DNA from 3 places in the Oerskovia sp. NPDC060338 genome. Region 3 is predicted to be linked to each of the others. Evidence: riboswitches for the same ligand, from Rfam matches in the RefSeq annotation. Region 3 holds a riboswitch; each other region holds the start of a gene.
What was found. A riboswitch is a leader RNA that binds a small molecule or an ion and turns the genes downstream of it on or off. The one in region 3 is predicted to bind thiamine pyrophosphate.
Positions count from the first base shown of each region.

Region 1: it holds a riboswitch for thiamine pyrophosphate, as region 3 does, so the genes downstream of both, ACFWGN_RS00640 (thiamine ABC transporter substrate binding subunit) here and thiD (bifunctional hydroxymethylpyrimidine kinase/phosphomethylpyrimidine kinase) in region 3, are expected to answer to the same signal.
Region 2: it holds a riboswitch for thiamine pyrophosphate, as region 3 does, so the genes downstream of both, thiO (glycine oxidase ThiO) here and thiD (bifunctional hydroxymethylpyrimidine kinase/phosphomethylpyrimidine kinase) in region 3, are expected to answer to the same signal.

Region 1 covers NZ_JBHXCQ010000001.1:132,392-142,623, forward strand. Annotated here, with positions in the region: gene ACFWGN_RS00610 (DUF6069 family protein) at 1-364, opposite strand, end outside; gene ACFWGN_RS00615 (sensor histidine kinase) at 555-1,757, shown strand; gene ACFWGN_RS00620 (response regulator) at 1,754-2,407, shown strand; gene ACFWGN_RS00625 (DUF4235 domain-containing protein) at 2,427-2,753, opposite strand; gene ACFWGN_RS00630 (ABC transporter ATP-binding protein) at 2,918-4,144, opposite strand; gene ACFWGN_RS00635 (ABC transporter permease) at 4,144-5,835, opposite strand; gene ACFWGN_RS00640 (thiamine ABC transporter substrate binding subunit) at 5,847-6,935, opposite strand; TPP riboswitch at 6,993-7,118, opposite strand; gene ACFWGN_RS00645 (DUF4235 domain-containing protein) at 7,288-7,557, shown strand; gene ACFWGN_RS00650 (serine hydrolase) at 7,625-9,046, shown strand; gene ACFWGN_RS00655 (YdeI/OmpD-associated family protein) at 9,109-9,546, opposite strand; gene ACFWGN_RS00660 (phosphotriesterase) at 9,718-10,232, opposite strand, start outside.
Region 2 covers NZ_JBHXCQ010000004.1:5,410-15,641, forward strand. Annotated here, with positions in the region: gene thiE (thiamine phosphate synthase) at 1-205, opposite strand, end outside; gene ACFWGN_RS05850 (multicopper oxidase family protein) at 237-2,237, opposite strand; gene ACFWGN_RS05855 (DUF6220 domain-containing protein) at 2,240-2,695, opposite strand; TPP riboswitch at 2,906-2,983, shown strand; gene thiO (glycine oxidase ThiO) at 2,990-4,321, shown strand; gene thiS (sulfur carrier protein ThiS) at 4,387-4,671, shown strand; gene ACFWGN_RS05870 (thiazole synthase) at 4,775-5,677, shown strand; gene moeB (molybdopterin-synthase adenylyltransferase MoeB) at 5,771-7,171, opposite strand; gene ACFWGN_RS05880 (DUF3817 domain-containing protein) at 7,168-7,605, opposite strand; gene ACFWGN_RS05885 (ABC transporter ATP-binding protein) at 7,664-9,526, shown strand; gene ACFWGN_RS05890 (ABC transporter ATP-binding protein) at 9,523-10,232, shown strand, end outside.
Region 3 covers NZ_JBHXCQ010000006.1:11,999-22,230, reverse strand. Annotated here, with positions in the region: gene ACFWGN_RS08845 (SDR family NAD(P)-dependent oxidoreductase) at 1-832, shown strand, start outside; gene ACFWGN_RS08840 (YceI family protein) at 1,047-1,715, shown strand; gene ACFWGN_RS08835 (hypothetical protein) at 1,781-2,137, opposite strand; gene ACFWGN_RS08830 (HEAT repeat domain-containing protein) at 2,371-3,198, opposite strand; gene ACFWGN_RS08825 (hypothetical protein) at 3,351-3,689, shown strand; TPP riboswitch at 3,769-3,869, shown strand; gene thiD (bifunctional hydroxymethylpyrimidine kinase/phosphomethylpyrimidine kinase) at 3,861-5,450, shown strand; gene ACFWGN_RS08815 (hypothetical protein) at 5,515-5,787, opposite strand; gene ACFWGN_RS08810 (quinone oxidoreductase family protein) at 5,784-6,779, opposite strand; gene ACFWGN_RS08805 (ABC transporter ATP-binding protein) at 6,806-7,708, opposite strand; gene ACFWGN_RS08800 (FadR/GntR family transcriptional regulator) at 7,698-8,384, opposite strand; partial or broken gene ACFWGN_RS08795 (2-isopropylmalate synthase) at 8,664-10,232, shown strand, end outside.

The DNA.
Region 1 (10,232 bases), on a different contig from region 3:
CGCAGGTCACCAGCCAGGTCCGCTCACCTGGGGTCCTTCCGGCCCGCGGCGAGCCGAGCCGGCGAAGGAGCGACCGGACACCCCAACCCGCGAGACCGACGAGCAGCGCGGTGACGATCACGGCGACCGGTCCGACCACCGTGTCACCGGCCCCGCCCCGCACGACGGCCTCGACCCCGAGCGCCGTCCCGGCGCCCCACACGAGCAGCCCTGCCGCAGCGGCGAGCAACGGCACGCTCCACCCGGGCACCCTCCTCGTCCTCGTCTCGGGGCGCACGGCCCCTCGCCCCGCGGCCGGGTCGAGCCCGTCCGCGCCCGCGTCCTTCGTGCCTGCTTCGGTCCTGCCCGCATCGTCCGTGCCCATGACGCCTCCCTCGGTCAGCCGACCGAGCGGTGCTCGGGCCGGTCGCCGGCCCCTCGGCCGACGTCCCCACCGTGGCCCGCGGACCTCGGCGCCGGACCCTGCGGACGTCTTCGCCCACCACGACCGACGGCCCGCTCCCCCCTCCGAAAGTCGGTGGTGGTGGCATCGCGCCGGTTCCTACGGTGGCGGCATGAACATCCACCCGAACGATCCGTGCTCACCGCCGCGGACCCCTTCGCGGACCGTGCTGACCGGGGCCGTGCTCGCGGTCGGCGCCCTCACCGCCCTGATGCTGTGGGGTGCCCTGCCGGACGAGCCCGGGCCGCGCGTCGTGCTGGACGTCGTCGTCGGTCTGGTCGCCGTGGCCCTCAGCCCTTTCCTGTGGTGGTCACCGCGCCGCACAGGACCGGTCCCCAGGGACGGCGCGGCGGCGCTCAGCGACCCCGTGGTGCCGGCCCTCGTCCTGGCGGCGCTCGCAGCACTGTCCCCCGCGGCGACGCCCGCATCCACGGTCGCGACGCTCGAGGTGGCCCGTCGTCGGCCCCTGCGCGTCGCGGTGCTCGTCGCCGCGGCAGGCTTCGCGGGGCACGCCGTCCAGGCGCTGTGGCGCCCCACGGGCCTCCCGCTCGGGTGGTGGCTGCTGTGCGACGCCGCGGTGCACGCCGCCCTCGTCGGCTGGGGGGCGTTCGCGCAGGCCAGGGCCCAGGTCGTCGCGGACCTGCGCGAGCGGGCGCTGCGGGCCGAGCGCGAGCAGGAGCTGCGCGTGCGGGAGGCCCGCACGGCCGAGCGCACGCGGATCGCCCGGGAGATGCACGACACGCTCGCCCACCGGCTGTCGCTGCTCGCGACCGTCGCGGGAGCGCTCGAGTTCCGGCCCGACTCCCCGCCCGAGGAGGTCGCCCGCGCCGCAGGCCTGGTCCGGGAGGGCGTGAGCGCCGCGCTCGAGGACCTGCGGGACGTGGTGGGCGTGCTGCGCGCCGAGCCCGACGCGCTGCGCCCGCCGCCCGGCCCGGCCGACGTGGCACGGCTCGTCGACGAGTCCCGGCTCGCCGGTGTCGAGGTCGACTGGGAGCTGGACGGCGACCTCGGCAGGGTTCCGGCCACCGTGCAGGCCGCGACCTTCCGCGCCGTGCAGGAAGGGCTGACCAACGCCCGGCGGCACGCTCCCGGCAGTGCGGTCCGCGTCACGGTCGTGGTCGCTCCGGGAGAGGTCCGGGTCGACGTGTCCGACGACGGCCCCTCGCCCGGGCACGTCCCCACGCTCCAGGGCACGGGGACCGGGCTCGTGGGGCTCCGCGAACGAGCCGGGCTGCTGCGCGGCGAGGTGCGCGCCGGGCCGGCCCCGGAGGGTGCCGGGTTCCGGCTCACGGTGTCGCTACCGTGGGACTCATGACCCGACCCGTGCGGATCGCGATCGTCGACGACGACGCCCTGGTGCGGTCCGGCCTGCGCATGATGCTGCACGGCACGCTGGGCATCGAGGTCGTCGGCGAGGCCGCCTACGGTGCGGAGGTCCCCGGCCTCCTCGACGCCCACCCCCTCGACGTGGTCCTCATGGACCTGCGGATGCCTCGGGTCGACGGGATCACCGCGACCGCCAGGGTGCGCGCACGGACCGACCCGCCCGCCGTCGTCGTGCTCACGACGTTCGACACCGAGGACGAGGTGCTCGGCGCGCTCCGCGCCGGCGCGGTCGGGTACCTCCTCAAGGACATGCCCCCGGCCCGGATCGCGGCTGCGGTCCTCGCTGCCGCTGCCGGCGAGCCCGTGCTGTCGCCCGACGTCGCGCGACGCCTCATGGCCTCGGCCGCCTCGGTCGGTGAGGCGCGGGCACGGGCGCAGGCGTCGCTCGACCTGCTGACCGGCAGAGAGCGCGACGTCGCGCTCGCCGTCGGGCGCGGTGCGAGCAACGCCGAGGTCGGGCGCGAGCTCTACCTCAGCGTCCCGACCGTCAAGGCGCACGTGTCGAGCGTCCTGGACAAGCTGGGCCTGGAGAACCGGACGCAGCTCGCCGTGCTGGTGCGGGACGCCGGAGGCGTCTGACGGGTCGGGATCACCCGGCTCAGTCCCCCGGCCACTCCCCCGTCCACTTCTGGAAGGCTCGCGCCCCGCCGCGGTCGATCAGGGCCTTGACCCCGGAGAACACCGCGCCCTGGATCAGGGCGGCGACCAGGATCTCGCGCAACGGGTACTCCGACTGCAGCGGTGTGGGCGCGTCCTTGCGGTGGCCCGGAGACACGCGCTTGTAGACCTGCTTGAAGACCTGGCCCGCGACCAGTCCGCCGATGATCGAGCTGATCAGCCCGAACGGCCGGTACAGGATCTTCGCGGCCTTGCCGTCGTGCTCCTCGGTACGGTCGGTCACGTGGTCGATCGTGGCGTCGCTCATGCTTCGACGCTAACGCCGGGGACGGGCGGTCGCAGGGTGGGTGGTGCTTCTGCCGGTCCTCGTGCCGAGCATGCGGTTGTCGTTCGAGGCGACGCGAGATCGGACGCCCACCGCATGCTCGGCCGACGACAACCGCATGGTCGGCGGCACCGGCGACCGGCGGATCACGAGTCCGCCGGTACCACCGCACAGCCTGCAAGGTCGAGCGCGACCCGGACCCGCTCCCCCGGTGCGGGGGCGAACGGGTGGTGCGCGGCGCCGCCGGGCACGGAGCCCGCCGACGGCGTGCCGAGCGCGACCACGCGCTGCGGGCCCGACCCCAGGTCCACCTCGACCGTGACCTCGGTGCGACCGCGTCGGAAGGCGCTGCGGACGACGGTGCCGCTCGCGGTCCAGGCCACCACTCCGTCGGAACGGTCCCCGGCCACGCCCGGGCCACCTCCTGACAGCGTGTCCGCGGTGCGGTGGGCAGGCACGAGCACGAGCCCCGTCGGGCCGATCGCGAGCAGCTCGCCACCGGCTCCGGCACCGCCCGAAGCCCCCTGTGCGACGAACGCCTGGTACCCCAGGAACTCCGCGACCCGGCGCGACGCGGGCGCACGCCACAGGTCCTCGGGCGCCGCGACCTGGAGCAACCGGCCGGCGTCCATGACGGCCACGCGGTCGGCCACGGTGAAGGCTTCGTCGTGGTCGTGCGTCACGAACAGGGCGGTGGTCCCGGTCGCGACGAGGGCCGCGCGCAGGTCCGCCGCGAGCCGGTCGCGCAGCCCCCGGTCGAGAGCGGACAACGGCTCGTCGAGCAGCAGGAGCTGCGGCTCGGGCGCCAGCGCGCGAGCGAGCGCGACGCGCTGCCGCTCGCCACCGCTCAGGGTCGCGACGGGCCGCTGCGCGTACCCGGCGAGCCCGACGACGTCGAGCAGCTCGGCCACCCTGCCCGCCGCCGCGGACCGCTTGACGCCCGCCATCTGGAGCCCGAACGCGACGTTGCCCGCGACGTCCCGGTGCGGGAAGAGCTGCCCCTCCTGGAACATGAGCCCGAACCCGCGCCGGTGCACGGGCACGCCCGCGAGGTCGCGCCCGTCCCACGCGATGCTCCCGCCTGCGACGGGCTCGAGCCCCGCGACGGCACGCAGGAGGCTCGACTTGCCGCAGCCGCTCGGTCCCAGCAGCGCGAGCACCTCGCCCGGCGCGAGGTCGAGGCTCACTCCGCGCACGGCCGTCGTCCCGGGGCCTTTCGAGGAGGCCGGGTCGGGGTAGTGCACGACGACGTCGCGCACCGTGAGCCCTCGGCCCGCCGGGCTCCTGGTCGGGTCGCGCGGCTCGTGCGGCACGCGCGGCACAGCCGAGCCGTCGAGGCCTTCGCTCCGATCCACCACCGTGGCTCCGTCCATCAGAACTCTCCTGCCGAGCGGTCGCCGCGCAGGCGCTCCGCCACCATCATCACCGTTGCCGTGAGGACCGCGAGCACGACGCTCGCGGCCAGTGCCATGCCGTAGTTCTCCGCCCCGGGCCGCCCGATGAGCCGGAAGATGACCACGGGGAGCGTGGCCGCGTCGGGCCGGGCCAGGAACGACGTCGCCCCGAACTCGCCGAGCGACACCGCGAACGCGAACCCGATCGCGAGGCCCAGCGACCGGGCCGCGATGGGCCCGTCGACCGCGGCGAACACGCGGGCGGGCGACGCCCCGAGCGTCGCGGCGGCCTCGCGCAGGCGCGGGTCGATCGCGCGCAGCACGGGCAGCACGGTCCTGACCACGAGCGGGATCGCGACGACCGCCTGCGCGATGGGCACGAGCAGCCCCGAGGTCCGCAGGTCCACGTCGATGCCGAGCGGCTTGTCGAGCGTGATGAGGAACCCGAACCCGACCGTCACCGCCGAGACGCCGAGCGGGAGCATGAAGACCGAGTCGAGCGCGCTGATCGCCCGCCGCCCCGTGCGCGACCGCGGACGCCGCGAGACGACGAGCGCGACGAGCCCGCCGATCACGACCGCGAGCAGGGTCGCGATCGCGGCGGTCCGGAGCGAGTTGGCCGTGGCCTCCCACACGGTCACGCTCAGGGCGTTGCGGCCGCCGGTCGTGCCGAGGTTCGCGTAGTTCGCGAGGCTCCAGCCGTCGGGGGTCTGGAACGAGCGCACGAGGAGGTTGACGAGCGGCAGGGCGATCAGGCCCAGCACGACGACGGCGGTCACCGCGAGCGGGGCCGCGTCGGCCCGCAGGCGCAGCGGCCGGGCGGCGGACGTCGCCGCGGACAGGTGGAGCGCGCGCTCGCGGCGGGTGCGGGTCCGGTTGGCGACGCTCAGCGCGACCACGACCACGACGAGCTGCACGACCGAGAGCACCGCGGCCGCGCGCAGGTCGAGGAACTGCGTGGTCTGGATCCAGATCTCGGTCTCGATGGTCCCGTACTGGACCCCGCCCAGGACGAGCACGACCCCGAACGCCGTGGCGCAGAACAGGAACACGATCGACGCGGCCGACGCGATGGCCGGGGCCAGCGACGGCAGCGTCACGGACCGGAACGCACGCCAGGGCGAGGCGCCCAGGGCGCGAGCCGCTTCCTCGGCGCGCGGGTCGAGGTGCTCCCAGAGCCCGCCGACGGTCCGCACCACGACCGAGTAGTTGAAGAACACGAGGGCCAGGACGATCGCCCCGAACGTCCCCTCGAGCCGCAGGAACCCGAGCAGCCCGCCCTCGACCAGCAGGGAGCGGAAGGCCACCCCGACCACGACGGTCGGCAGCACGAACGGCACGGTCACGAACGCGCGCAGGAACGTGCGCCCCCGGAACCGGCACCGGTACAGCACGTACGCGCCGGGCACGCCGAGCAGCACCGAGATCACGGTCCCGAGCACGCCCTGCCACAGCGTCAGCCCGATGATCCGCCAGGTCCGCGGCTCGGAGAACACCTCGGCGAAGCCGGAGAGGTCGAGGGAGCCGTTGCTGACGAACCCGCGCGCGATCAGCGTCACGACGGGCCACGCGAAGAACACCCCGAGGAACAGCAGCGGCAGCCCGGCGGCGAGCCCCCACAGGAGGACCCGCCCGCCGCGCTGCACCGCCGCGGGCACGCCGCGGCTCACGGGCAACGTGCTCAGCCGATCACCGTCGACGTCCACGCCTTGATCCACTCGTCGCGGTGGGCGGTGATGTCGGCCGGCGCGACCTCGAAGGGCGACGGGGACAGGGGCGCGAACTCGGCCCAGCCCTCGGGCAGCTCGGTGTCCGCGTCCGCCGGGTACATGTACATGTTGTCGGCGATGTCGGCCTGGAACGCGTCGCTCACGAGGAAGTCGACGAGCTTCTTGGCGCCCTCGGGGTTCTTGGCCCCGGCCAGCACGCCCGTGTACTCGACCTGGCGGAAGCAGGTGTCGAGCAGCGCACCCGTCGTGGTCTCGGTGCCGTCCTCGGTGACCGTGAACGCGGGCGACGTCGAGTAGGACAGCACGAGGGGGCGCGGGCCCTTGCCCTCGGAGCCGGAGAAGTCGACGTAGTAGGCGTCGGACCATCCGTCAGCGACCTTGACGCCGTTGTCCTCGAGCTTGCTCCAGTAGCCCTCCCAGCCGTCCTCGCCGTAGGCGCCGACGGTCGCGAGCAGGAACGACAGCCCGGGCGACGACGTCGCGGGGTTGGTCACGACGAGCAGGTCCTTGTACTCGGGCTCGGTCAGGTCGTCGAGGGTCACGGGCTCGGGGATGCCCGCTGCCGTGAACCAGGCGTGGTCGACGTTGACGCAGACGTCGCCGAGGTCCACGGGGGTGAGCTCGCCGTCCCCGACGGCGTACTGGGCCGCCGAGTCGGCGAGGCCCGCGGGCGTGTAGGGCTCGAGCACGCCCTCGTCGATCGCGCGGGTCGCGAACGAGTTGTCGATGCCGAACACGACGTCGCCGAGCGGCGCGTCCTTGGTCAGGATCAGCTGGTTGACGAGCGCTCCGCCGTCGCCGGGAGCGACCTGCTTGACGGTCAGCCCGGACTCCTTCTCGAACGCGGCGAGGACGTCCTCGCTCACGTTGAAGGAGTCGTGCGTGACGAGCGTGACGGTGCTCGCCTCCGCGCTCGAGGTGTCGCCCGCGCCTGTGTCGGTCGACCCGGCACAGGCCGTGAGAGCCAGCGCGCTGAGCCCGCCGACGAGACCGAGGCCGATCTTGTGAGCGGGGCCGCGGCGGGTACTGATGGTGTTCACGTGTCCTCCTTGGACGTCACAGGAGGGGGACCTCGCGCACGGAAGGTCCGTGAGCGAGGCTGGAGAAGCCCGACTTCCTCCACCGGTGCTAACCGGATCAGGTTCGAGGGTCTGCGGTGGTCCGCACTCTCAGCGCCTGTTGCCCGTTGTCTCCGGGCGGTCGGCGCTCCCCTGTCGTTCACCTGCGACTTTACACCGCGGCCCGACGGCGCGGGCAGGGGTCCGGCGTGTGGTCTCGCCCGAGGCGCGCCCCGCCCGGGGCGACGGCTACGGTGGGACCTGAGCTCCGCCGTCGGGCACGTGCACGACGCGCGGCGCGCCCCGCCCGCCGCACCCTCACCAGGAGGTCCACATGGCCGAGAACGAGCAGACCCTCACCGAGAAGGTCGCGACCGTCGCCCTGACGCTGGCCGCGGGCTGGGTCGCGCAGAAGGTCGTGAGCTTCGCGTGGGCCAAGGCGACGGGGCACGACGCCCCCAAGGACCTGGACGACCCCGAGGTCGGCATCATCAGCGCTGTCACGTTCGCCGCGGCCGCTGCGGCCGCGAGCGTGTTCGCCCGCCGTTTCGCGGGGCGCGAGGCCAAGCGCGTCGTGACGCGGCTCGCGGCCCGCGCGTCCTGAGACCGGGGTCGGGCGGCACCGGCGGGTCCGCACCCGCCGCGCGAGGGTCGTTCCGTAGGGTGTCTCGATGCCCTCCCTCTCTGCTGCCCGACGCCGTCGCTCACCCCTCGTCGGAGGCCTCCTCGTCGTGGGGCTCGCACTGACCGGGTGCTCGTCGTCCGGGAACGGCTCCGAGGTGCCGCCCACGCCGAGCGCGGCCCCGACCGCGGTCGCGCTGCCCGGCGGCACGGTGGGCAAGGCGGCCGGCTGGGTGCTCGAGGTGCTCAACGCGGACGCTTCGCCCGACGCCGCGACGCTGGACCGGCGGTTCGCCCGGTCGTTCCTGGACCAGGTTCCCGCCGCGCAGCTCGTGCCCGTCCTTGACCAGCTCCGCGCGGACCGGGAGTGGGTGCCGGTCTCGGTCGACGTGGTCGACGCGGACGAGAAGCAGTCCGCGCTGACGATCGTCGGGGCGAGCGGTCAGTACTTCACGATGCAGATCGGGGTCGATGCGGACAGCCGCATCGAGACCCTGTTCTTCGGCCCGGGCGACGACCCGCACCGCGAGCCCGCGGCGAGCTGGGACGAGCTGGGCGAACGCCTCGACGCCGTGGACGCGCAGAGCTCGCTGCTCGTGGCCCAGGTCCTGGACAACGGGACGTGCCAGGCGGTCGAGGAGGCCCCCGGCGGCACGGAACCGGACGAGGTGCTGCCGCTCGGCTCGATCTTCAAGCTCTACGTGCTGGGCGCGGTGTCGCAGGCCGTCGAGGCCGGGACGCTGACCTGGGACGACGAGCTGACCGTGACCGACGACGTGCGGTCGCTGCCCTCTGGCCAGCTCCAGGACGCGCCCACGGGCACCGTGGTCACGGTGCGCGAGGCGGCCGGGCTCATGATCTCGATCAGCGACAACACCGCGACCGACCTGCTGGTCCAGGCCGTGGGGCGTGACGCCGTCGAACGCGCGCAGGCCGAGCTGGGGCACGCCGACCCGTCCCTGAACACCCCGTTCCTGACGACCCGCGACGCGTTCGCGATCGCGTGGGGCTCGCCGTCGCAGGCCACCGGGTGGGCCGCGGCCGGCACCGCGGAACGGCGCGCGATGCTCGACGCGCTGCCCGGCGGGCCCCTCGACGTCGACCCCGCGGGAGTGACCACGCCCGTGTGGCAGGACGACGTCGACTGGTTCGCGACGTCGTCGGACCTGTGCGCCGCGCACGTCTGGTTGCACGACCGCGGCGAGCAGGACCCCGTGGTCCGTGAGGTGCTCTCGGTCAACCCCGGCATCGAGGTCGACACGACGGCCTGGCCCTACGTCGCGTTCAAGGGCGGCAGCGCGCCGGGCGTCCTGGCGGGCTCGTGGCTCGCGGAGGACGCCGAGGGCGACACGTACGTCGTGACCGTGCAGCTCGCCGCCACGGACCCGGCCGTGCTCGCGGACCCGATGGTGCTGGTCGACACCGCGGAGAGCGCGTTCGCGCTGCTGGGAGGGCCTGCGGGCTCGGAGTAGGGCGTGCTGCCCCCGGGGACCGGGGCCGACCGTCGTCCTGCCGAGGATCTCCGGCGTGGGACCTACCCGCCGGGAGCCAGGTCCGCGACGGCCTTGTCGATCCGCCGCTGCCGGGTCTCGGGGGTCTTCGCGGCCTCGATCGGCTCGACCAGCGCGCGCCGACGGCTGAACGACAACTCGTCGAACGCCGCACGCGCCTCGGCCGTGAGCGCTGCCGCGAGGTCGTCGGGCACCGTGACCTCGCGCGGTGCGTCGTCGACCTCGATCTCGACGTCCACCTCGTCGCCGCCCGACACCCCGGCGGCCTCCCTGTTCTCCGCGCTGAGCGCGATCATGAACCGTCCCTGGTACGGCGCGACCGAGCTGCGGTAGGTGTGCCCGCCGAGCGTGACGCGCACCGGGACGCGCTTGCCCGCGCCGAGCGCGGTGACCACGTCGTCGGGCACGGGGAGGCCGGTGGCCGTCTTGCCGCTCTGGAGGATCGTCGTCCGGAATCGCATGGGCCGAGTTTTCCACCGGCCCGACGACGTCGCGCGCCGACCGCCCGACGCTCGCGTCGCCGTCGGCCGGGTGGGTCCCCCGGGCCGAGGTAGAACGTGCTGCGCGAGGTAGAACGCACCGCGCACTACCTCGCGCAGCACGTTCTACCTCGCGGTCAGCCGGCCACCCGGTCACGCCGTCAGCATCGCCGCCGGGTTGTCGTGCGTCAGCCGGCGCAGCACCTCGCGCTCGACGCCGCGCTCGGCGAGCATCTCGGTGAAGACCGTCGGCACGTACGCGAAGCCGTTGCCACCGTTCTGCACCCACATCTGCTTGAGGAACACGTCGTGGCTCAGGAGCACCTGCCCAGCGAACCCCAGGTCGACGAGCCGCTGGACCGCGCCCGCGGTCGTGTGCGGGTCGGGCGACACCCCCTCCTTGGGGTAGGTGATGTCCATCCCGACCATGTCGAACTCGAGCCAGACCCCGCGCTCGGCGACCGACCGCTGGTACTCGGGGTCCTCGGCAGAGGGGTCCATGTGGCACAGCACGACCTTCTCGGGCCGCACGCCCACCTCGTCGAGCACGAGGTCGAGGAGCGCGTGCGCGCGCCGCTGCCAGCCCGGCAGGTGGATCTGCATCGCGACCTGCGGGTGCTCGAGCTGAGCCATCGCCGAGGCGCGGAGCGAGGCGCGCTCGCCCGCCG
Region 2 (10,232 bases), on a different contig from region 3:
GCTCGCGCGCGACGTCGAGCCCCTTGTCGCGCAGCTGGACGACGTCGACGCCGCCCGCGAGCGCCGCGTGCAGGAAGTCCTCCAGGTCTCCGCGCTCCTCGCGCGCGTCGGTGCACAGGTACAGCCGGGCGGCCGCGAGCCGGGAGCGGGCGCCGTCTCCCGCCGAGGTGTCGACGGGGCGGGGCGCGGGGTGGGTGGTCGTCACGCGCCCAGGGTAGGCCGCGCGGACCGGTCGGTCACTCGGGTGCGTTCCCGGTGGACCCTCCGTGCCGGAAGGGCGTGGTCACTCCCCGGTACACGAGGTGGGTCACCATGCCCTGCGCGGCGTGGTCGAGGTTGTGGCAGTGGTCCATCCAGATCCCCGGGTTGTCGGCGAGGAGCTCGACCTCCCAGACCTCGCCCGGACGGACGTCGAACGTGTCGCGCAGCACCGCGGCGCCGGTCGGTTCCCGCCCGTCGACCGAGAGCACCCTGACGTGGTGCCCGTGCGGGTGCATGGGGTGGGTCTCCGAGCTCCGGTTCACGATGCGCAGGAGGACGCGGTCCCCCTCGTCGACGACGGTCGAGGGGACGTGGGGGTACACCTTCCCGTCGATCGTGTACCCGTACACCGGCACGCCGCCGTCGAACCGTGGCAGGCGGTCCAGGACGAGCGTCGCGGTCACGTCGGGTGCGGGTGCGGTGCCAGGTCCGGCCCCGGCCCCGCCCTCGGGCGGCGAACCGTAGGCCAGCAGGTCGAGGTCCTCGTCGGGGACGGCCCACCGGTCCGCGTCCCCCGGGGCGGCGTCGGCGTCGGCGCCCGCCCCGGCGTCGGGCACGAGCTCCAGGCCGATGTCCTCCTCGCCGTCGACCGCCAGGCGCACGGGGTGGGAGGGCATGGTGAGCTCGACGTCGTAGCGGCCTCCCGCCGGGACGCGCAGCGCGAGGCCGCTCACCTCCTCGGCGCCGGGAACGTCCGTGCCGTCGACGGCGACCACACGGAAGCCGGCCCCGTCCACCCCGATCCGGTGCGGCACCTGGTCGGCGTCGAGGAGCCGCAGCCGTACCCGTTGCCCGGGCGTGGCCGCGAGCTGCTCGACCTCGTCGCTGCCCGCGAGCGTCGTCGTGCCGCTGAGGGTGTGGACCGGGAGCACCAGGTCGAGGTCGGCGACCGGGCCCGAGGCCGGGAGCACGACGAGCGTGCCGAAGAGCCCCCGGCGCACCCCGTCGGACGAGCTCTGGTGCGTGTGGTACCAGTACGTCCCGGGCTGGTCCGCGACGAACCGGTAGGTGAAGGACCGCCCGGGCAGGACGGCGTCCTGCGTCACGCCCGCGACCCCGTCCTCGCCGTTGGGCACGTCGTAGCCGTGCCAGTGCACGCTGACGCCCGCCCGGACGTCCTCGTTGTGGAGCTCGACCTCGACGACCTGCCCGACCTGGGCCCGGATCTCGGGCCCCGGCAGGGAGCCGAAGCTCCAGGCCTGCACCACCTCTCCCGACGGGAGGGTCAGGTCCGACTCGCGGGCCGTGAGGGTCACCGGCACCCGCTGCCCGGGAACGTCCGCGGGGGTCCGGAGCTCGGTCACGTCCACGGTCGGGGCGCCGCCGCCCGCAGCCGAGAGCTCGTCGGTCGCGGGCTCGTCCGCGGCGTGTCCGCTCCCGGTGTGCGCTCCCGTGCCCGGGGCTGCGGCGCCCGCGGCCCCGACGGCACCGGGACCGACCACCTCGAGATGCACCTCTGCCCGGCTCGCCCACCAGGCGAGCCCGAGCGGCAGGAGCAGCACGAACGCCGCGGCGAGGCTCACGCCCCGCACGACGCCCGCGTCACGCCCGGCGAGCACGAGCCACGTCACGAGGGTCGCGGCCGCGACGAGGAGCACGACGACGCCCCCGCTGAGGGGCCCGACGGGGTAGCCGACCACCAGCACGAGGACCAGCTCCCCGGCGGTGGCGTACGCCGCCCCGAGGAGGCAGGCCTGGCGCGCCGGCATCGCTGGACGGCCCCTGCCGACGACGAGCACGACGAGCGCGAGCACCGCCCCGCCGACGGCGAGCGGGAGCCCGACGAGCACCTTCTCCTGGACGAACCACCACCCGTGCCCGCCCAGCAGGACCACGACCCCGACACGCAGCACGAGCGCCACGGTCGCGAGCGCGACCCACGGGCCGCGCCGCGGCCGGAGCGCGGCGAGCACCCACCCGGCCCCGCCCGCGAGGGCGAGGACCAGGTAGACGAGCTGGAGGGCGGGGACGGTCACCGTCAGACGTTCCCGGGGGCGGTGGTCGACGCCGGGCTGGGCACGCGCCCTTCCATCACGAGCGCCCGAGCCCTGGACGCGACGGTCCCCGTGACGCCGAGGATCGCGAGCCCGTTGAGGGCGTGGAAGCCGAGCATGACGGTGCCCGCCGTGGTGATCTCACCGGGGGGCGGCTCCGACCCCGTGAGGACTCCGGTGAGGATGAACAGGATCGTCTGGAACAGCAGGAGGCCGAACCCGAGCACGGCCAGCCACACGGTGCGTCTCCCGGCCTTGGCGAGGGCGGCGAACACGATCGACAGGATCATCAGCAGGGGCAGCACGATGCGGCCGCTCGTCCCGTGGATCGCGAAGAGCTCGTCGTCGGGGTCGCTGAACACGCCGACGGCGGCGAAGTAGAACTGCATGACCACGGCGACGACCACGAGGACGCTGATCACGAGGAATGTCTTGCGCATGAGGAGCTCCACCTGAAGCGGGGAAGGTGGGCGGGCCGCTCGGGTCCGCGGCGGGGCGGTCGATGCTCGACCGCTCGGGGAGGCCGTCCCTGGAGGGAGGTCGCACGCACGGGAGTCGGATGTCCCAGCGGATACACCGAGAGAGGTCGGCAACGCCCCGGTTGATACACGGTCGGCGACCGGACGCGTGCGTTGTAGGGTGGCCGCGAAGCACGGGAGCCCCGCACGGGGCTGAGAGGGCGAGAGCCGACCGTCGAACCTGATCTGGGTCATGCCAGCGAAGGGAGCGAGCGCATGTGCGCAGCCCTGTCCACCGACCACCCTGCACTGCCCGCGCGCCCACCGGGGCGCGGCGAGAGCCCGCGGGGCGTGCCGCCGTCGGGCGCGGTGGGGCGAGCCGCGCCCGCCCACCGGAGGACCACGGACGAGAGGCCCGACGGCGCCACGGACGTCCTCGTCGTGGGCGGCGGCATCGTGGGGCTCACCGCGGCCTGGCGGGCCTCTCGCGCGGGCCTGCGCGTCACCGTCCTGGACCCTTCCCCCGGAGACGGCGCTACCCACGCCGCGGCCGGGATGCTGGCGCCCGTGACCGAGGCCGACTTCGGCGAGGAGGCCGCGCTGCGCCTGGGCTCCGACTCCGCGGCGCGCTGGCCGGTGTTCGCGGCCGAGCTCGAGGCGGACTCGGGGCTGAGCGTGGGCCTGCGGACGACCGGGACCCTCACGCTGGCCTACGACGGCGACGACCTCGCGCTCGGGCGCCGCGTGCGCGCGCTGCAGGAGGCATGGGGGCTCGACTCGACCGAGATCTCGGTCGCCGCGGCGCGCGAGCGGGAGCCGCTCGTCGGTCCGCGCGTCGCCGGGGCGTTCTGGGCGCCCGGCGACCACCAGGTCGACCCGCGCGCGGTGCACCGCGCCCTGACCGCAGCCCTCGCGCGGGACCCGCGTGCCGCCGTCGTGCACCGCCGGGCGGTGCGGCTGCTCCGCTCGACGGGCCTCGGCACTCCCGTGACCGGAGCCCTCGACGACGCGGGGGTCGAGCACCGCGCGGGAACCGTGGTCCTCGCGGCGGGCGCGGACTCGGGCGACCTGCTCGGGGACGTCCCCGAGGTGTGCGCCCCGACCCGTCCGGTGAAGGGGCAGACGCTGCGGCTCGACGCCCCCGCGTGGTTCACGCTCGACCACGTGGTGCGCGGGATCGTGCAAGGGCGTCCGGTGTACGTCGTACCGCGTACGCCTGGACCCGACGGGCACCGCGAGGTCGTGGTCGGCGCGACGAGCGAGGAGCACCCCGACGACCGGCGTGCGACCGCGGGCGGCGTCTTCGCGCTCCTGCGCGACGCGCGCGCCCTGCTTCCCGGGCTGGACGAGCTGGCTCTCGTCGAGGTCACGCCGCGCGTGCGACCGGGCACCCCGGACAACATGCCGTTCCTGGGGCCCACCACCGTTCCCGGCCTGGTCCTCGCGACCGGCCACTACCGCAACGGCGTGCTGCTCGCTCCCGTCACGGCGGCCGCGATCGACGCGGTCCTGACCGGGGAGCCGGTGCCGTCCGCGGTCGCGGCGATCGACCCGCTGCGCTTCTCGCCCACCCCTACCCCCGCGAGACAGAGGCTCGCGTCGAGGTAGCGGGGCGGGCCCCTCTCCCTCGACGGCAGACCTCTACCTCGGCGACCCACCTCCTGGAGGACCGCATGACCCACCCGACTCTCCCCGCGGCCACCGGTGCGCGGCCCACGAACCCGCCCGCGACCGGGAGCGCCCTCGTCAACGGCGAGCACCACCCGCTCACCGCCCCGACGACCGTCGCAGCCCTCGTGGCCGCGCTGCTGCCCGAGCTCGTCGGGGACAGCGGAGACGTCCCCCGGGGCGTCGCGGTCGCGATCGACGACGCCGTGCTCCCCCGCAGCACGTGGCCGTCCACGACCCTGCGCGACGGCGACCGCGTCGAGGTCGTCACGGCGGTGCAGGGTGGTTGAGGCGGCGCGCGGCACGACCGGCGCGCCCGGTCCGGCGCACGCCGGTTCCCCGGCAGCGGACCCTCTCGTCGTCGCGGGCGTCCCCCTCGGCTCCCGCCTGGTCATGGGCACGGGCGGCGCGGCGAACCTGCTGACGCTCGAGGACGCCCTCGTGGCGTCCGGGACCGCGCTCACGACCGTCGCGATGCGCCGCGTCGCGAGGGTGCGCCCGACAGCTGACCGAGCCCGCCCGGGCACCGCAGGCGCGGGCGGTGGTGCGGGCGGTGGTGCGGGCGGTGGTGCGGGCGGCGGTGCGGGCGGTGGTGCGGGCGAGACCGGGATCTGGGGGCTGCTCGAGCGCCTCGGCATCCGTGCCCTGCCCAACACCGCGGGCTGCTTCTCGGCCAAGGAGGCCGTCCTCACGGCCCACCTCGCGCGCGAGGCGTGCGGCACGGACTGGGTCAAGCTCGAGGTGATCGCCGACGACGTGACGCTCCTGCCCGACCCGATCGGGCTCGTCCAGGCCGCCGAGACCCTGGTCCGCGACGGCTTCGTCGTGCTGCCGTACACCAACGACGACCCGATCCTCGCGCGGCGCCTCGAGGACGTGGGGTGCGCTGCGGTCATGCCGCTCGGGGCGCCCATCGGGTCGGGGCTCGGCATCCTCAACCCGCGCAACATCGCGGCCATCACGTCGGCCGCGCGGGTGCCTGTGATCCTGGACGCGGGGATCGGGACCGCGTCGGAGGCCGCGCACGCCCTGGAGCTCGGGTGCGACGGGGTTCTCCTGGCCACCGCGGTCACGCGTGCCGCCGACCCGGTGCGGATGGCCAGGGCCATGCGGCTCGCGGTCGAGGCGGGTCGTCTCGCGGCGCTCGCGGGCCGCATCCCGCGGCGCGAGCAGGCGCTCGCGAGCTCGCCGGTCGACGGGATGGTGGGCCGAGCCGGGGCCGTCGGCGCCGGGTCGCCTGCCGGGCTCACGGGGGCCGGGGTGCTGGGCGGAGGGAACCTCGACCTGGCGCTGTGACCGGTGCGCCGAGGGAGAGGATTCTCGTCGAGGTAGAGGGCGCTGGCCCTCTACCTCGACGGCAGGCCTCTACCTCGGCAGAGGATCAGAGGATCAGTACGTCGGGCGCCCCGGCTCGACGTCCCGCACCCACGCCAGGATCCCGCCCTCGACGTTGCGCGCGTCGACGCCCGCGGCCCGTGCGAGGCTCGCGACGCGGTCGGAGCGGCCTCCGACCTTGCACAGCACCGCGACGGTCCGGTCCCGCGGCAGGTCCGCGAGCGCCGCCCCGGCGCCCGGTCCCGCGTAGATCCCGCTCGGCACCACGCGGGCGCCGTCGATCCCCACGATCTGCGTCTCCCAGTCCTCGCGCACGTCGAGCAGCAGCAGGTCGTCGGTGGGGTCGGCGAGGCGCGCGGCGAGCTCGCGGGCCGTCAGGCTCGTCGGGGACTCAGCCCCCACGCGGCCCGACGACGCCGCTCCCCCTCCAGGGACTGACGCACCGAGGGCGTCGGCCGCGTCGAGCGGGAGCGCGTTCCCAGCGGTGGTCGGCTCCCCCGGCACCCTGGCGAGGTCGACGACGAGGCGACCCTCCGCCGTCGGGCCGGAGAAGAGGTCGCCGGCGACCGGCGGGCCGCCCGTGACGCCCGCCACGGTCGCGGGGGTGGCGGACGGGCCCAGCCCGCAGAACGCCTCGTAGGCGTGGTCCCCGGCCAGCAGCCCGGTGACGGGCACGCGCTGCGGGTCGGCGCGGACCGTGAGGTGGCGCCACGTGAGCTCGAGCGAGTCGTAGACCGCGAGGCGTCCCAGGAGCGTGCGTCCGGCACCCGTGACGAGCTTGACCGCCTCGGTCGCCATGACCGAGCCGATCGTCCCGCACATGGCACCGAGGACTCCGCCCGTCGCGCAGTCGGGGACCGTGCCGGGCGGCGGTGGCTCGGGGAACACGTCGCGGTAGACCACACCCTCGCCACCGGGGGGTGTCGCCCAGAAGACGCTGACCTGGCCCTGGAACCGGAAGATCGAGCCCCACACGCACGGGATGCCCGCGATCTCCGCGGCGTCCCCCACGAGGTAGCGGGTCGCGAAGTTGTCGGTCCCGTCGAGGACCAGGTCGTAGCCGGCCAGGACGTCCAGGACGTTGTCCGCGCCGAGTCGCTGCTCGTGCAGGCGGACGGTCACGTGCGGGTTGACCTCGGCGATCGCGTCCCGAGCCGAGGCGACCTTGGGCCGTCCCACGTCCGAGCCGCCGTGGATCACCTGGCGCTGGAGGTTGGAGACCTCGACGCGGTCGTCGTCGACGATCCCGAGCGTGCCGACGCCTGCCGCCGCGAGGTAGAGCAGCGCGGGGCTGCCCAGCCCGCCCGCGCCCACGACCAGGACGCGCGCGGCGCGCAGCCGTTGCTGGCCCTCGATCCCGATGCCCGGCAGCGCGAGGTGCCGCGAGTACCGGGCGAGCTCCTCAGGGCCGAGCGGCTCGGTCGAGGGCGCGACCAGCGGCGGCAGCGAGGTCATCGTGCGTACTGCTCCACGAGGGCGTCGAGCTTGGCCTCGGCCTCGCGGTGGACCTTCTTCTCCAGGATGAAGGACATGACCGGCACGACACCGGCGAACACCATGCTGGTCAGTCGGCCCCAGCTCCAGCGCATCTTGGACCACAGGTCGAGGACCGTGACGAGGTAGACCACGTAGACCCACCCGTGCGCGAACGGGATCCAGCCGACGAAGCGCATCACGCCGTCGACGTCGACGAACGCGCCCACGCCGTACTTGACGATCATCTCGACGCACAGGATCAGGAGCATCACACCGGTGATGAGGGCCATCACGCGGTAGCGGGCGAGCGCGCCGCGGGCCTTGCGGACCGCACGGTCGACGACCTCCTGCGCGGGGGCCTGCGCCACGGCGTCGGAGGTCTGCTGCGTGCCGGCGGGGTCGGGCGTGGTCATGGGAAGGTTTCCTTACGCTGTGCGAAAATCCGTGGCTCGGTGTCGGTGGCCACACCTAATGTTAGTGACCGTGCGACCCCTCCCCCTCCCCGACCCGGGCACCCCTCCGCTCACCGGCCCTGGCGCCCTCCTCTGGTGGCTCGCCCGCCGCCAGTGGGGCATCCTCACGGTCGCCGTCCTGCTCGGGATGGTCACGTTCGGGTGCCAGGCCGTCATGCCCTACGTGCTCGGCCGAGCGCTCGACGAGGGACTGACCGAGGGCTTCGGCGCGGTCCTGCTGGGCTGGGCCGCGGTCATGCTCGGGATCGGCGTCGTCCAGGTGGCCGCCGCCGCGGTCGGGCACCGGTTCGACATCGAGAACTGGCTGCGTGCGGCCTTCACCACCTCACAGCTCGTCGGGGACACCGTGGCCCGTTCGGGGCACACCATCACCGACGAGCTCCCCACGGGAGAGGTCGTCTCGGCCGTCGCGTCAGACGCGCTGCGCGTGGGCGAGGTCTACGCGATCGCGGCGCGGTTCGCGGGCTCGCTCATGGCGTACGCGGTCGTCGCGGGCATCATGCTGAGCACCTCGTTCCAGCTGGGGCTCGTCGTGGTCCTCGGCCTGCCCGTCGTCGCGGGCATCCTCGCGTTCCTCGTCAAGCCGCTCCAGCAGCGCCAGGCCGCCCAGCGCGAGGCCTCGGGCCGGCTCACGACGCTCGGCGCGGACACCGTCTCGGGCCTGCGCATCCTGCGCGGCATCGGCGGCGAGAAGGTCTTCACGGACCGCTACCGCACCCAGTCGCAGGACGTGCGCCGTACGGGGGTGCGCGTCGCGACGACGCAGTCCTACCTCGACGCGCTCCAGGTCCTGCTGCCGGGGCTGTTCGTGGCCCTGGTCCTCTACCTGGGCGCGCACGCCGCGGTGCGCGGGGAGATCAGCCCGGGGCAGCTCGTGGCGTTCTACGGCTACGCGGCGTTCCTGTCGTGGCCCCTGCAGATCGCGACGCAGACGCTCCAGGCCACGACGCGTGCGCACGTCGCCGCGAAGAAGCTCATCAAGGTCCTCTCGGTCGTCCCGGCGACGGGCGCGGCGCCCGGCACCTCCTCGGCGCCGCCCGCAGGTTCGGTGCTGGTCGACGACGCGAGCGGCGTCGAGCTCGCACCCGGCCGGGTCGTCGCGCTCGTGAGCGTGGACCCGGACGAGTCGGCGCGCATCGCCACGCGCATGGGCCGGTTCGACGACGTCGCGGAGGCGGGCACGCCCGTGCACCTGGGCGGGGTCCGGCTCGCGGACCTCGACAAGGACGTGGTGCGCGAGCGCATCGTCGTCGCCGAGGCCACGCCGCACCTGTTCTCGGGCGTGCTCGGCGAGGAGCTCGACGTGCGCGGCGGGAACCTCGAGGCCGAGCTGATGCGCGCCATCATGATCGCCGACGCGCACGACGTCCTGGACTCGGTCCCGGACGGCCTCGCGGGCGACCTCCCGGAGAAGGGCCGGTCCCTGTCCGGCGGCCAGCGACAGCGCGTGGCGCTGGCGCGCGCGATCCTCACCGACCCGGAGATCCTGATCCTGATCGAGCCCACGAGCGCGGTCGACGCCCACACCGAGGCCCGCATCGCCGAGCGCCTCGCCGAGGTCCGGCGCGGACGCACCACGCTCGTCGTGACCGCGAGCCCGCTCGTCCTCGACCACGTGGACGACGTCCTGTTCGTCGAGGACGGCCGCGTCGTGACCCACGGGACGCACCGCGAGCTCCTGCACCGGCCCCGCGGCGCGCACCAGGGCGAGCAGGCCGCTCGCTACCGTGCCGTCGTCGGGCGCTCGATGGACGAGCCCGCCGCCACGCCGCCCGGCGAGGACGTCGAGGGCGCGCACGGGACCGACCACCTGACCTCGAGCTCCCCCGAGCTCTCCGACGCCTCGAAGGGCGTGTCATGAAGCTGCCCATCGCCGACGGCCCCACCGTCCGCAAGCACACCGCCTACCTGGTCCGCGAGCACCGTGGGACGCTGATCGGTCTCGCGGTCCTGCACACCGTCGCCGCGGTCGCCGGGCTCGCGGGACCGTGGATCCTGGGCCGGCTCGTCGACGCCGTGACCCAGGGCACCACGGCCGGATACGTGAACCAGGTCATCGCGATCGGCGTGGTCGCGGTGATCGTCCAGGCCGTGCTCATCCGCTACGCGCAGAAGGCCTCGATGATCTTCGGCGAGGCCGTGTTCGCCGAGCTCCGCGAGGACTTCCTCGAGACCGTCACGACGCTGCCGCTGTCGACCGTCGAGCGCGCGGGCACGGGCGACCTCGTCGCGCGCACCACGAACGACGTCAACCGCATCCAGCACGCCGTGCGGTTCGGCGTGCCGCGCCTGATCGTCGCGGTCGTGACGATCCTGCTCACGGTCGTCGCGAGCCTGCTCACGTCGCCGCTCGTCGCGGTCGCGCTGTTCGTGGGCGTGCCGCTCATGGTCGTCGTCTCGCGCTGGTACCTGCGCCGGGCCTCTCCGGGCTACCAGCGCGAGTCCGCGGCCTACGCGGCGCTCAACGGCACCATCACCGAGTCGGTCGAGGGTGCGCGGACGGTCGACGCCCTGCGGCTCGGCGCACGCCGCCGGGCCCGGGTCCAGGCGGACCTGCGCGAGGCCTT
Region 3 (10,232 bases):
GCGTACCGCCCTCGTCACGGGCGGTACGCGCGGGATCGGCCGTGCGGTCGTGCGGGGGCTCGCCGCGGCGGGCCTCCACGTCGCGGTCCTGGGCCGGGACGCGTCCCGCGTGGACGACGTCGTCGCGGAGGTCCGCGCGCTGGGTCGCCGGTCCGTGGGCCTGGTCGCGGACGTCTCCGAGGTCGCGGCGGTCGACGCGGCGGTCGCGCGCGCCGAGGCAGAGCTGGGCGGCATCGACCTCCTGGTCAACAACGCCGGGCGGATCGACGCCGAGGTCCCGCTGTGGGAGGCGGACCCCGACGAGTGGTGGTCCGTCATGGAGACCAACCTGCGCGGGCCGTTCCTGCTCTCTCGCGCGGTCGTCCCCGGGATGCTCGTCCGCGGCGGGGGCCGGGTGGTCGACCTCAACTCCGGTGCGGGCTCGCACGACATGAACGGCGCGACCGCGTACAACGCGAGCAAGACCGCGCTGCTCCGCATGGGCTCGAACCTGCACCTGTCGGGCCACGCCCTCGGTCTGCGCACGTTCGAGGTCTCGCCCGGAGTCGTCCAGACCGACCTGACGGCGTCCATGGACATGCACGTGGGGCGTACCGAGTGGACCCCGGTCGAACGGACGGTCGAGATGATCGTCGCGATCGCCCGTGGAGAGCTCGACGCGTGGTCGGGGACGTTCGTGCGCGTCACGCACGACACCCCGGAGCTGTTGCGGGCCGCTGCCTCGGGCACGCCGGGGGACGCGGACGCCGCGCCCGGTCCGGAGGCACGCCGACTGCGCGTGACGCGGTTCGGTGACGGAGACCCCATGCCGGGGGCGCTGCCGGCGCGCTGAGGAGAACTCCTCGCACCTCGACGAGACGGGCCGCTGTTCCTCCGGGAGCAGCGGCCCTTCTCGTCGTTCGTCGTGGCCAGGAGGTGGCCAGGTTCACCCCTCGGTTAGTTGAACTTTCTACTACTCATGGGGAATGCTCGAGGGGCACACCGACCCGGTCGGTGCGGACACCGCTGTTCTGCACCTGCAAGAACGAGCGAGAGGCCCTGCCCGGATGACGATCGACCACCCGACCCGGTACTGGAACGGCATGACGATCCCGGATGCGGGGACGTTCCTGCTGGACGAGGCCCACAAGCGGGTCGGGTTCCTCGGGAAGCACATGATGGTCTCCCCGGTCCGTGGCGAGCTCACGCGTGCGAGCGCCACGATCGTCGTCGGGGCCGACCCGCTCGCGTCGGCCGTCTCCGCGACCATGGACGCCACGAGCCTCACGACCCACCACGACGAGCGGGACGTGCACCTGCGCAGCCCTGACTTCCTGGACGTCGAGCGGTTCCCGACCGTCGACTTCCGCAGCACGTCGGTGCGCTGGCAGGGCCCGCAGGACGACGCCATGCTCAGCTGGGCGCGCCTGCGCAACCGTTCGCCCGAGCGCTCCGAGGTCCCTGCGGCCAGGATCCAGGGAGCGGGCGCGGGGCACTTCGTCGTGAGCGGTCTGCTCACGATCCGGGACGTCACCCTCCCGATCGACCTGACCATGCAGTTCGGCGGGGCGCGGCGCGACCCGTACGGTCGCGACATCTTCGGGTTCAGCGCCTCGGGCACGTTCGACCGCGAGGCCTACGGCCTCGTCTGGAACGTCGTGCTGGAGACCGGCGGGCTGCTGGTGGGCAAGAAGGTCGAGATCGAGATCGCCGGCGAGGCGATCCGGCAGGACTGAGACCCAGCAGGACCGAGATCCGGCAGGACCGAGAGGTTCGCCCGACGGCGCACGCGGTCAGCCCGTCAGGAGTGACGGCGTCCGCGGGAGGCCCCGAACGGCCCGCCCACGAACAGCCCCAGGCCGAGCACGAACCCGAAGTCGTACCAGTTCCCGTTGTTGTGGACCTCGTAGATGTTCACCGTGTCGGTGAACAAGGAGATCACGAACGTCACGGGCACGATGATGCCCTGCCACAGACCGAGCCAGAACCCCGCGGGACTGCCGTCCGCGGTGGGGGTGCCGACGTCGGGGTTGGGCCCAGGGGCGCAGGCCGCGAGCGCCAGCGCGGCGAGGACCAGTCCTGCGGCGAGGGCGATGCGTCGGCCTCGTGGTGACGTGAGCGCGGTGCGGTGGGACGTGACGTCCTGCGTCGGGTGCATGGCCGACCTCCTCGTGGCTGGACCGGACGGTCGCCCCCAGCATCCGCCGTGCCGCGCCCCGGCTCAACCGCAGGCTCGCCTCCGCCACCCGGCGCAGGCGCTGACCGCGAGTCGCTGCTGCACCTGGCCGGGCGGCCTCGGCACGACGTAGAGCGCCTCGTGGTGCGCTCCAGCATGACGTTCGTCGCGGTCCTGCTCCGACCTGTCGTCGGGGCGGGCGCGAGGCTCCGCGGTCAGGACAGGGGGCGTGTGCTCGTGGTGTCTGCCGCACGGACGCGGCGCACGCGTTGCCAGGTCTTCAGGGCACTGCGTGCTGCGCTCGCGACCGTGCTTCCGTTCGCGATGGCCGCGGTCTCCTCCGCAGGGTCTGCTGCGACGACGAGCAGCGGCTCGTGGACCAGGTCGCTCCCGGTGCGCCCGAGGGCACGGACCGCCCAGTACCGGGTTCTGGTGTCCGGACTGGCGGCCTGGTCGAGGAGCCAGGTCGTCTGGTCGGGCTCGATCGCGCCCAGGGCGTTCGACACGTAGCCCAGGAGCCCGAACCGAGGCTCGACGAGCTCGCGGCGCAGCCCGAGCGCGGCCCCGGACCCGCCGAGGTCGGCAAGGGCAGCGGCCGCGCTCTCCCGGACGCGGTGGTCCGTGTCGCCGAGCACGTCGACGAGGGTCGGCACGGCCTCGTGCGCCCCCAGGACGTCGAGCACCTCGCAGCCGACCGTCCGCTCGTAGGTGACTGGTGAGTCGAGCAGGGCGAGGGCGTAGGGCACGGCTCCCCGGAAGCCCGCGCGTCCGCAGGCTGCCGTGAGGTACCAGGGTGCCGACGCCCCGTTCTCGAGGGCGCGCAGCATCGCCGGCTCGAGCGACGCGTCGGCGAAGGCGTAGAGACGGTTGAGAGTCCGCTCGAACGTGCTGATCGGGAACCGCTCGAAGCGCAGCACGACGTCGCGCAGGGCGTCGGCGGCCTCCCGGTCGCCGGCCAGGGCGCGTTCGGCGGCGGCGTCGACAGCGTCCTCGTCGACCGCGGGATCCGGGTCGAGGAGCCGGGCGAGCAGGTCGTCGGTCATCGCGAGGCCGAGCCGCGCGACGGACGCGGGTGGACGGGAACGCTGAGAACCATGGGGCGAGCATAGGGGGCCGGCCGACCGCCGGGTCTCCTCCGAGCGGGTCCGCTACGGTGGTCGCACCGACGTCGACGACGACCACCGAGGTGACCGCCATGCCCCGCCGCACCGTCCTGCTCGCCGGAGCCGTGGCGGCGTCGTGCGGCTCCCTGGCGCTGGCCGCCGCGCTGGGCGCGACCGGGCCGGTCGCGATCCCGCCGCAGGGGCCGTGGATCGTCGGGGTCGACGCGTGGCCCGACGGGATCGACGTCTGCATCGAGGACCCTGCGGTCGAGTACGCCGTGACACCGCTCCCTCTGCCGCCGCTCCCGACGACGGTCGCTTTCGTCCCCGGCGCCGTCCGCGAGGACGTCGAGCGGGTCGTGACGTGCCTGGACCGGTACGTCCCGCTGTCGAGCATCGACGTGATGACCGTGCCGGCCGGGGTCTCGTAGGCGCCCCCCGCTGATCCGCCCCCGGGCGACACCTGGTGGTCTCCGCCGACCGTCCGGTCCGGGTGCCCGCTATCCTTCCCCCGAAGACACGGGGTGCCCGCTCCCACGAGCCGGGCTGAGAACACACCCGTCGAACCTGATCTAGCTAGCACTAGCGAAGGGATGTCGGCAATGTCGCTTGCTGCCACCACACCTGTCCTGCCCCGACCCGAACCCGCGTCCAGCACCGCACGAGAACGCGTCGGGTCGCCCGGGGCCGAGGCCTCCCGCCCCCGCGTCCTGTCCATCGCGGGCACCGACCCGACGGGAGGCGCCGGGATCCAGGCCGACCTCAAGGCGTTCGCGGCGCACGGCGCGTACGGCATGGCGGTCACGACCGCCCTGGTCGCGCAGAACACGCACGGCGTCCGCACGGTCCACGTCCCGGGCGCGGACTTCCTGACCGAGCAGCTCGACGCGGTCTCGGACGACGTGGTGATCGATGCCGTGAAGATCGGCATGGTCGCCGACGAGGCCAATGCGCGTGCCATCGCGACGTGGCTCGGCCGGGTGCGTCCGCCGTTCGTCGTGCTCGATCCCGTCATGGTCGCCACGAGCGGCCACCGCCTCCTCGACGAGGGGGCCGAGCAGGCGGTGCGCGACCTGGTCGCGCTCGCCGACCTCGTGACCCCCAACCTCCCCGAGCTGGCCGTCCTCCTGGGCGAGCCGGCCGCGACCACCTGGCCGGACGCCCTCGCCCAGGCGAGGCGCCTGCACGTGGCGAGCGGCGCCGTCGTGCTCCTGAAGGGTGGTCACCTCACGGGGGAGGAGTCGCCCGACGCGCTCGTGGGGCCCGACGACGTCACGACCTTCTCCGCGCCCCGCGTCGACACCGTGCACACCCACGGGACGGGGTGCTCGCTGTCGGCTGCGGTTGCGGCGCTCCGACCCCGGCGCGACGACTGGGCGGGCGCCGTGCGCGATGCGAAGACCTGGTTGACCGGCGCGCTGCGGGCCGGGGGAGCGTTGACGGTGGGCACGGGCCGCGGACCCGTCGACCACCTGGCGCACCTGCCCACGCTGGGCCTGCGGGCGTTCTCCGAGGAGGCCTGGGAGCGGATCGCGGGCTGGCGCGAGGCCGTCGAGAGCATGGGGTTCGTGCGGGCGCTCGCGGACGGGAGCCTCGCCGTCGAGGACTTCGGGTTCTACCTCGCGCAGGACGCCGCGTACCTCGCCGAGTACTCGCGCGTGCTGTCGCGGGCGAGCCAGCTCGCGCCGACGCCCGAGGCCCGGCAGTTCTTCGCGGGCGCGGCCGTCGAGTCGCTCGAGGTCGAGCAGGCGCTGCACCGTGACTGGTTGGGCGAGCACGCCGGGATGGACCGGGGGGCGGTCGAGAGCGTCGACCCCTCTCCCGTGACCGCCGCCTACACCAACCACCTGCACGCGGCGTCGAACGGGTCGTACGCGGAGACCGTCGCGGCGCTGCTGCCGTGCTACTGGCTGTACTCGTACATCGGCGACGTCCTGGTGCGCCGGGCGGGGGACCTCGACGGGCATCCGTACGCGCGGTGGATCTCGCTCTACGGCGACCCGGCCTTCCAGGAGGCGACGCGCACCGCGTGCTCTTTCGCCGACGAGGCCGCGCGCTGGGCCTCGCCCGCCGAGCGCGAACGCATGCTGCGCGCGTTCGAGCTGTCCTCGATGCACGAGTACCTGTTCTTCGAGCAGGGGATCGAGCGGCCGACCTGGCCCGAGGCGCCGGTCGGGGGCGCCGAGAAGTGAGCAGATGCCCCTGATCCGGGGGGAACGGGGGCATCTGCTCACTTCTCGGCGCGAGCGGCCGTCCTCACGCGCTCGTCGTCCCGCCGTCCGGGTACGAGCAGTCGTACCCGGGCGGCCACCAGCGCCACGACGTGCTGACCTCGTTCGACGACACGCCCTCGGGGCGCTCCGTGACGCACTGCGTGCGCATCTGGTCGAGCCCGACCGTCAGGTAGTAGACCGCGAGCACGCCCGTGAAGACGACCATGAGGACGGTCAGCGCCAGGCGCAGGCGGCGGTCCGTCCGCCGGGTGGGTTCGTCCTCGCCGGGGCGCGGCGGCACCCAGTCCCAGCTCACGAGGCGGCGCTCGGGACGAGCAGGACCTTGCCCGTCGTCGCGCGGCCCTCGAGCGCGCGGTGCGCGTCGGCCGCGCGGGCGAGCGGGAACGTCGCGCCCACGCGCACGTCCAGGTCCCCCGAGGCGACGAGCGCGAAGATCTCGTCGGCGCGCTCGATGAGCTCGGCGCGCGTCGCGGTGTAGTCGTCGAGCTTGGGGCGGGTCGCGAACAGCGACCCGCCCTTGTTGAGGCGCTGCAGGTCGAACGGAGGTACCTGGCCCGAGGACCCGCCGAACAGCACGAGCATGCCGCGGCGGCGCAGCGACGCGAGCGACGCCTCGAACGTGTCCTTGCCGACCGAGTCGTAGGCGACCGCGACACCCCGGCCGCCCGTGAGGTCGCGCACGATCGCGGGCAGCTCGGTCGTGAGGTCGTCGAGCTCGGCGTAGTTCAGGACGTCGGCCGCCCCGGCCGCGCGCGACAGCTCGGCCTTGGCCTCGGTCGAGACGGTCGTGATGACGCGCGCGCCGCGGCGCACCGCGAGCTGGGTCGCGAGCAGCCCGACGCCGCCGGCCCCCGCGTGCAGCAGGACGTCGTCCCCGGGCTGGACCGGGTAGGTCGAGGTCACGAGGTAGTGCGCCGTGAGCCCCTGGAGGGCCACGGCCGCCGCGAGCCGCAGGTCGACCGACTCCGGCACGGGGATCGCGACGTCCGCCGGGACGATCACCTGCTCGGCGTACGAGCCGGACGCGTTGGTCCAGGCGACGTGGTCGCCGGGCTCGAAGTCCGTGACGCCCGGGCCGACCGCCCCGACGACGCCCGCGCCCTCGGTGCCGACCACGTGCGGGAACTCCATCGGGTAGACCCCCGCCCGACGGTAGGTGTCGATGAAGTTGACCCCCGCCGCCGCGACCTCGACGAGGAGCTCGCCGGGTCCGGGGACCGGGGTCGGGAGCTCGACGAGCTCGAGGACGTCGGGGCCGCCTGCCTGGAGTGCCTGGATCGCGCGCATGGGGTCAGCCTAGGCGGGACGTCGGCTCAGGCGGTGGCCGGACCCGCCGAGGCCCGCCAGCGTCCGTGGCGGCGCTCGACGTGGATCGGGTGCGCGAAGCAGCGCGAGACCGCCTCGGAGGTCAGGACCTCGTCCGCACGGCCGGACGCGGAGACCCGCCCCGGCGCGAGCAGCAGCGCGTGGCTCGTGGACCTGGGCAGCTCCTCGAGGTGGTGGGTCACGAGGACCGAGGCGACCTCGGGGTGCGCGACCCGCACCGCGTCGATCGTCGCGAGGAGCTGCTCGCGCGCCGCGACGTCGAGCCCTGTGCTCGGTTCGTCGAGCAGCAGCAGCGCGGGGTCGGCGACGAGCGCCCGGGCGATGATGGTGCGTCCGCGCTCTCCCTGCGACAGCGTGGTCCACGGCTCGTGCTCCTTGCCGCCGAGCCCCATGTCGGCCACGAGGGCGCGCGCCCTGTCGACCTCGGCCCGGGTCGGCTCCCAGCGCTGGCGCCAGTCGATCGTCCCGGTGATCCCGGTCAGGACGACCTCCTGGATCGTGAGCGCGGTGCGCAGCGGGTGGCGCGGGTTCACGTGCCCGATCCGGCGGTGCAGCGTCTGGACGTCGACGCGCCCGAGCGTGTGCCCCAGCACGTCGACCCCACCGCGCGTGGGGTGGTTGCGCGCCGCGCACAGGCTGAGGATCGTGCTCTTGCCCGCACCGTTGGGACCGACCAGCGCCCAGTGCTCGCCCGCGCGGACCGTGAGGTCCACGTGCTCGAGGATCGTGCGGCCGCTGCGGACGAACGCGACGTCGCGCATCGCCAGCACGACGGCGGCGCCCGCCTCGGCCGTCGAGGCGCCCGGGGGAAGGGCCACCCGGGCGTCGCCGGGCGCCGGGCGCGGAGGCGTCACGGTCCCGGGTGCGGGGGAGGCGGTGTCAGTGCTCACGGGTGACCTTCTCGTGGACGGAGTCGAGGTGCCGGCGGCTCGTCGCGGCGGCGCGGTCGGCGTCGCGGTCGCGGACGGCGTCGAGGATCGCCTCGTGGGCGTCCTGGTCGTGCCGGTGGCGCTCGCCTGCGCCGTCGAGCTCGATCATGTCGACCATCGCCCGACGCAGGCGCGGGACGAACGTCGCGAACAGGTCGGTCAGGACCGCGTTGTGCGCGGCGTCGACGACCGCGCGGTGGAAGACCAGGTCGGCGTCGACGTACTCCCGGGCGCTCGCGGTCGGGGAGACCTCGCCACGGCCCGCGAGCGCCCGGGCCATCGCGCGGAGGTCGGCCGGGGTGCGGCGGGTCGCGGCGAGCCGGGCGGCCTCGGTCTCCAGGGCGCCGCGGACCTCGAGCACGTCGACGATCTCGCCGCGCCGCAGGACCTCCTCCCAGTCCTCGCTCGCCTCGGCCCGGACGACGTAGACGCCCGAGCCCTGGCGGCTCTCGAGAACTCCCTTGCCGGCGAGCTGGCGGACGGCCTCGCGCACGGTCGAGCGCCCCACGCCGAGCTCGTCGGCGAGCGCCTGCTCGCCGGGCAGCTTGTGGTCGAGCGGCCAGGTGCCGGTGCGGACGCGGTCGAGCAGGAGCGCGGCGGCCTGGTCGGCGAGGGGGAGCCGGCGGAGCGTGGGCATGGGAGCCAACCTCTCAGGTTGTCTGAGGACTTGATCGCCGCTAGCGTACCTCCCATGTCGTGGAGCGCACTCCTTCTTGGTCGCCGCGGCGGGGCCTGAGCCGACCGGCTCCCCGCCGTGGGGAACTGCCGTGCGCCGGTCGGACGCCGCCTGCCGTGCACCGCGCGGCCCGCACCAGGAGACGCGACCATGACCACCAGCCCGTTCCCCACGCTGCGCACCCCCGACGGCGCACCGGCCCCCGGCCGGCCGGCGTGGAATCGCCAGCGCGCCTCGCGCATGCCCTCGCACCGTTACCAGGACGTGTTCTCGCGCGTCGCCGTGCCGCTCACGGACCGCCTGTGGCCCACCCGTCGACTCACCGCGGCGCCGCTGTGGGTCCCCGTCGACCTGCGCGACGGCAACCAGGCTCTGACCGAGCCCATGGACCCCGCCCGCAAGCGCCGCTTCTTCGAGCTGCTCGTCGCGATGGGGTACACCGAGATCGAGGTCGGCTACCCGTCGGCCTCGCAGACCGACTTCGACTTCGTCCGCCTGCTCGCCGAGACGGACCTGGCCCCCGAGCACGTCACGATCGTGGTCTTCACGGCCGCCCGGGCGGACCTGATCGCCCGGACGTTCGAGTCGGTCCGCGGTCTGCGCAACCCCGTCGTGGTGCACCTGTACACCGCGACCGCCCCGACCTGGCGCGACGTCGTGCTGGGCAGGGACCGGGCCGAGCTCTCGGACCTGATCGCCGCCGCGGGCGCCGAGGTCCTGCGGCACGCGGGCGACGACCCGCGCGTGCGCTTCGAGTTCTCGCCCGAGGTCTTCAACCTCACCGAGCCCGACTACGTGCTCGAGGTCTGCGCGCGCATGACGACCCTGTGGGACGCGACGCCCGAGCGGCCCGTGATCCTCAACCTCCCGGCGACGGTCGAGGTCGCGACGCCCAACGTCTACGCCGACCAGATCGAGTACATGCACCGCAACCTCGACCGGCGCGACGCGGTGATCCTGTCCGTCCACCCGCACAACGACCGCGGCACGGGCGTGGCGTGCGCCGAGCTGGCGGTCCTCGCGGGCGCGCAGCGCGTCGAGGGCTGCCTGTTCGGCAACGGCGAGCGCACGGGCAACGTCAACCTGGTGACGTTGGGACTCAACCTGCACGCGCAGGGCGTGGACCCCGAGATCGACTTCTCCGACGTCGTCGCACGGTCGTGGACTGCAACCGGATCGATGTGCACGAGCGCCACCCGTACGCGGGCGACCTGGTGCACACGGCCTACTCCGGGACGCACCAGGACGCGATCCGCAAGGGTCTCGCGCGCCATCGCGCTGATGCGCGAGCGGCGGACCTCGACCCTGCGGACGCCCCCTGGAAGGTGCCGTACCTGCCCGTCGACCCTGCCGACGTCGGGCGCTCGTACGACGCCGTGGTGCGCGTCAACAGCCAGTCCGGCAAGGGGGGCATCGCCTACCTGCTCGAGTCCGCGTACGGGCTCGAGCTGCCTCGACGGCTCCAGATCGACTTCGCGCGCCGCGTGCAGGAGCACGCGGACGGCAGCGGGGGAGAGGTGACGGCGGAGGGCTTGTGGCGCCTCTTCGAGGAGGCGTACGTCCTGCCCGACGGCGGAGGTCCCCAGGTCGTGCCGCTCGCCTGGTCGGTCGCGCGGCCGGGCGAGACGGACGACTGCGGCGAGCGCCTCGACGTCGTGCTGTCCGTGGAGGGTGAGCGGGTCGAGCGGTCCGCGGTCGGTGCGGGACCCGTCGACGCGCTCGCGAGCATCCTGGCCGGGCTGGGGCTCCCGGTCGAGGTGCTGGGGCTGACGCAGCAGTCCGTCACCGCGGGCAGCGACGCGGGGGCCG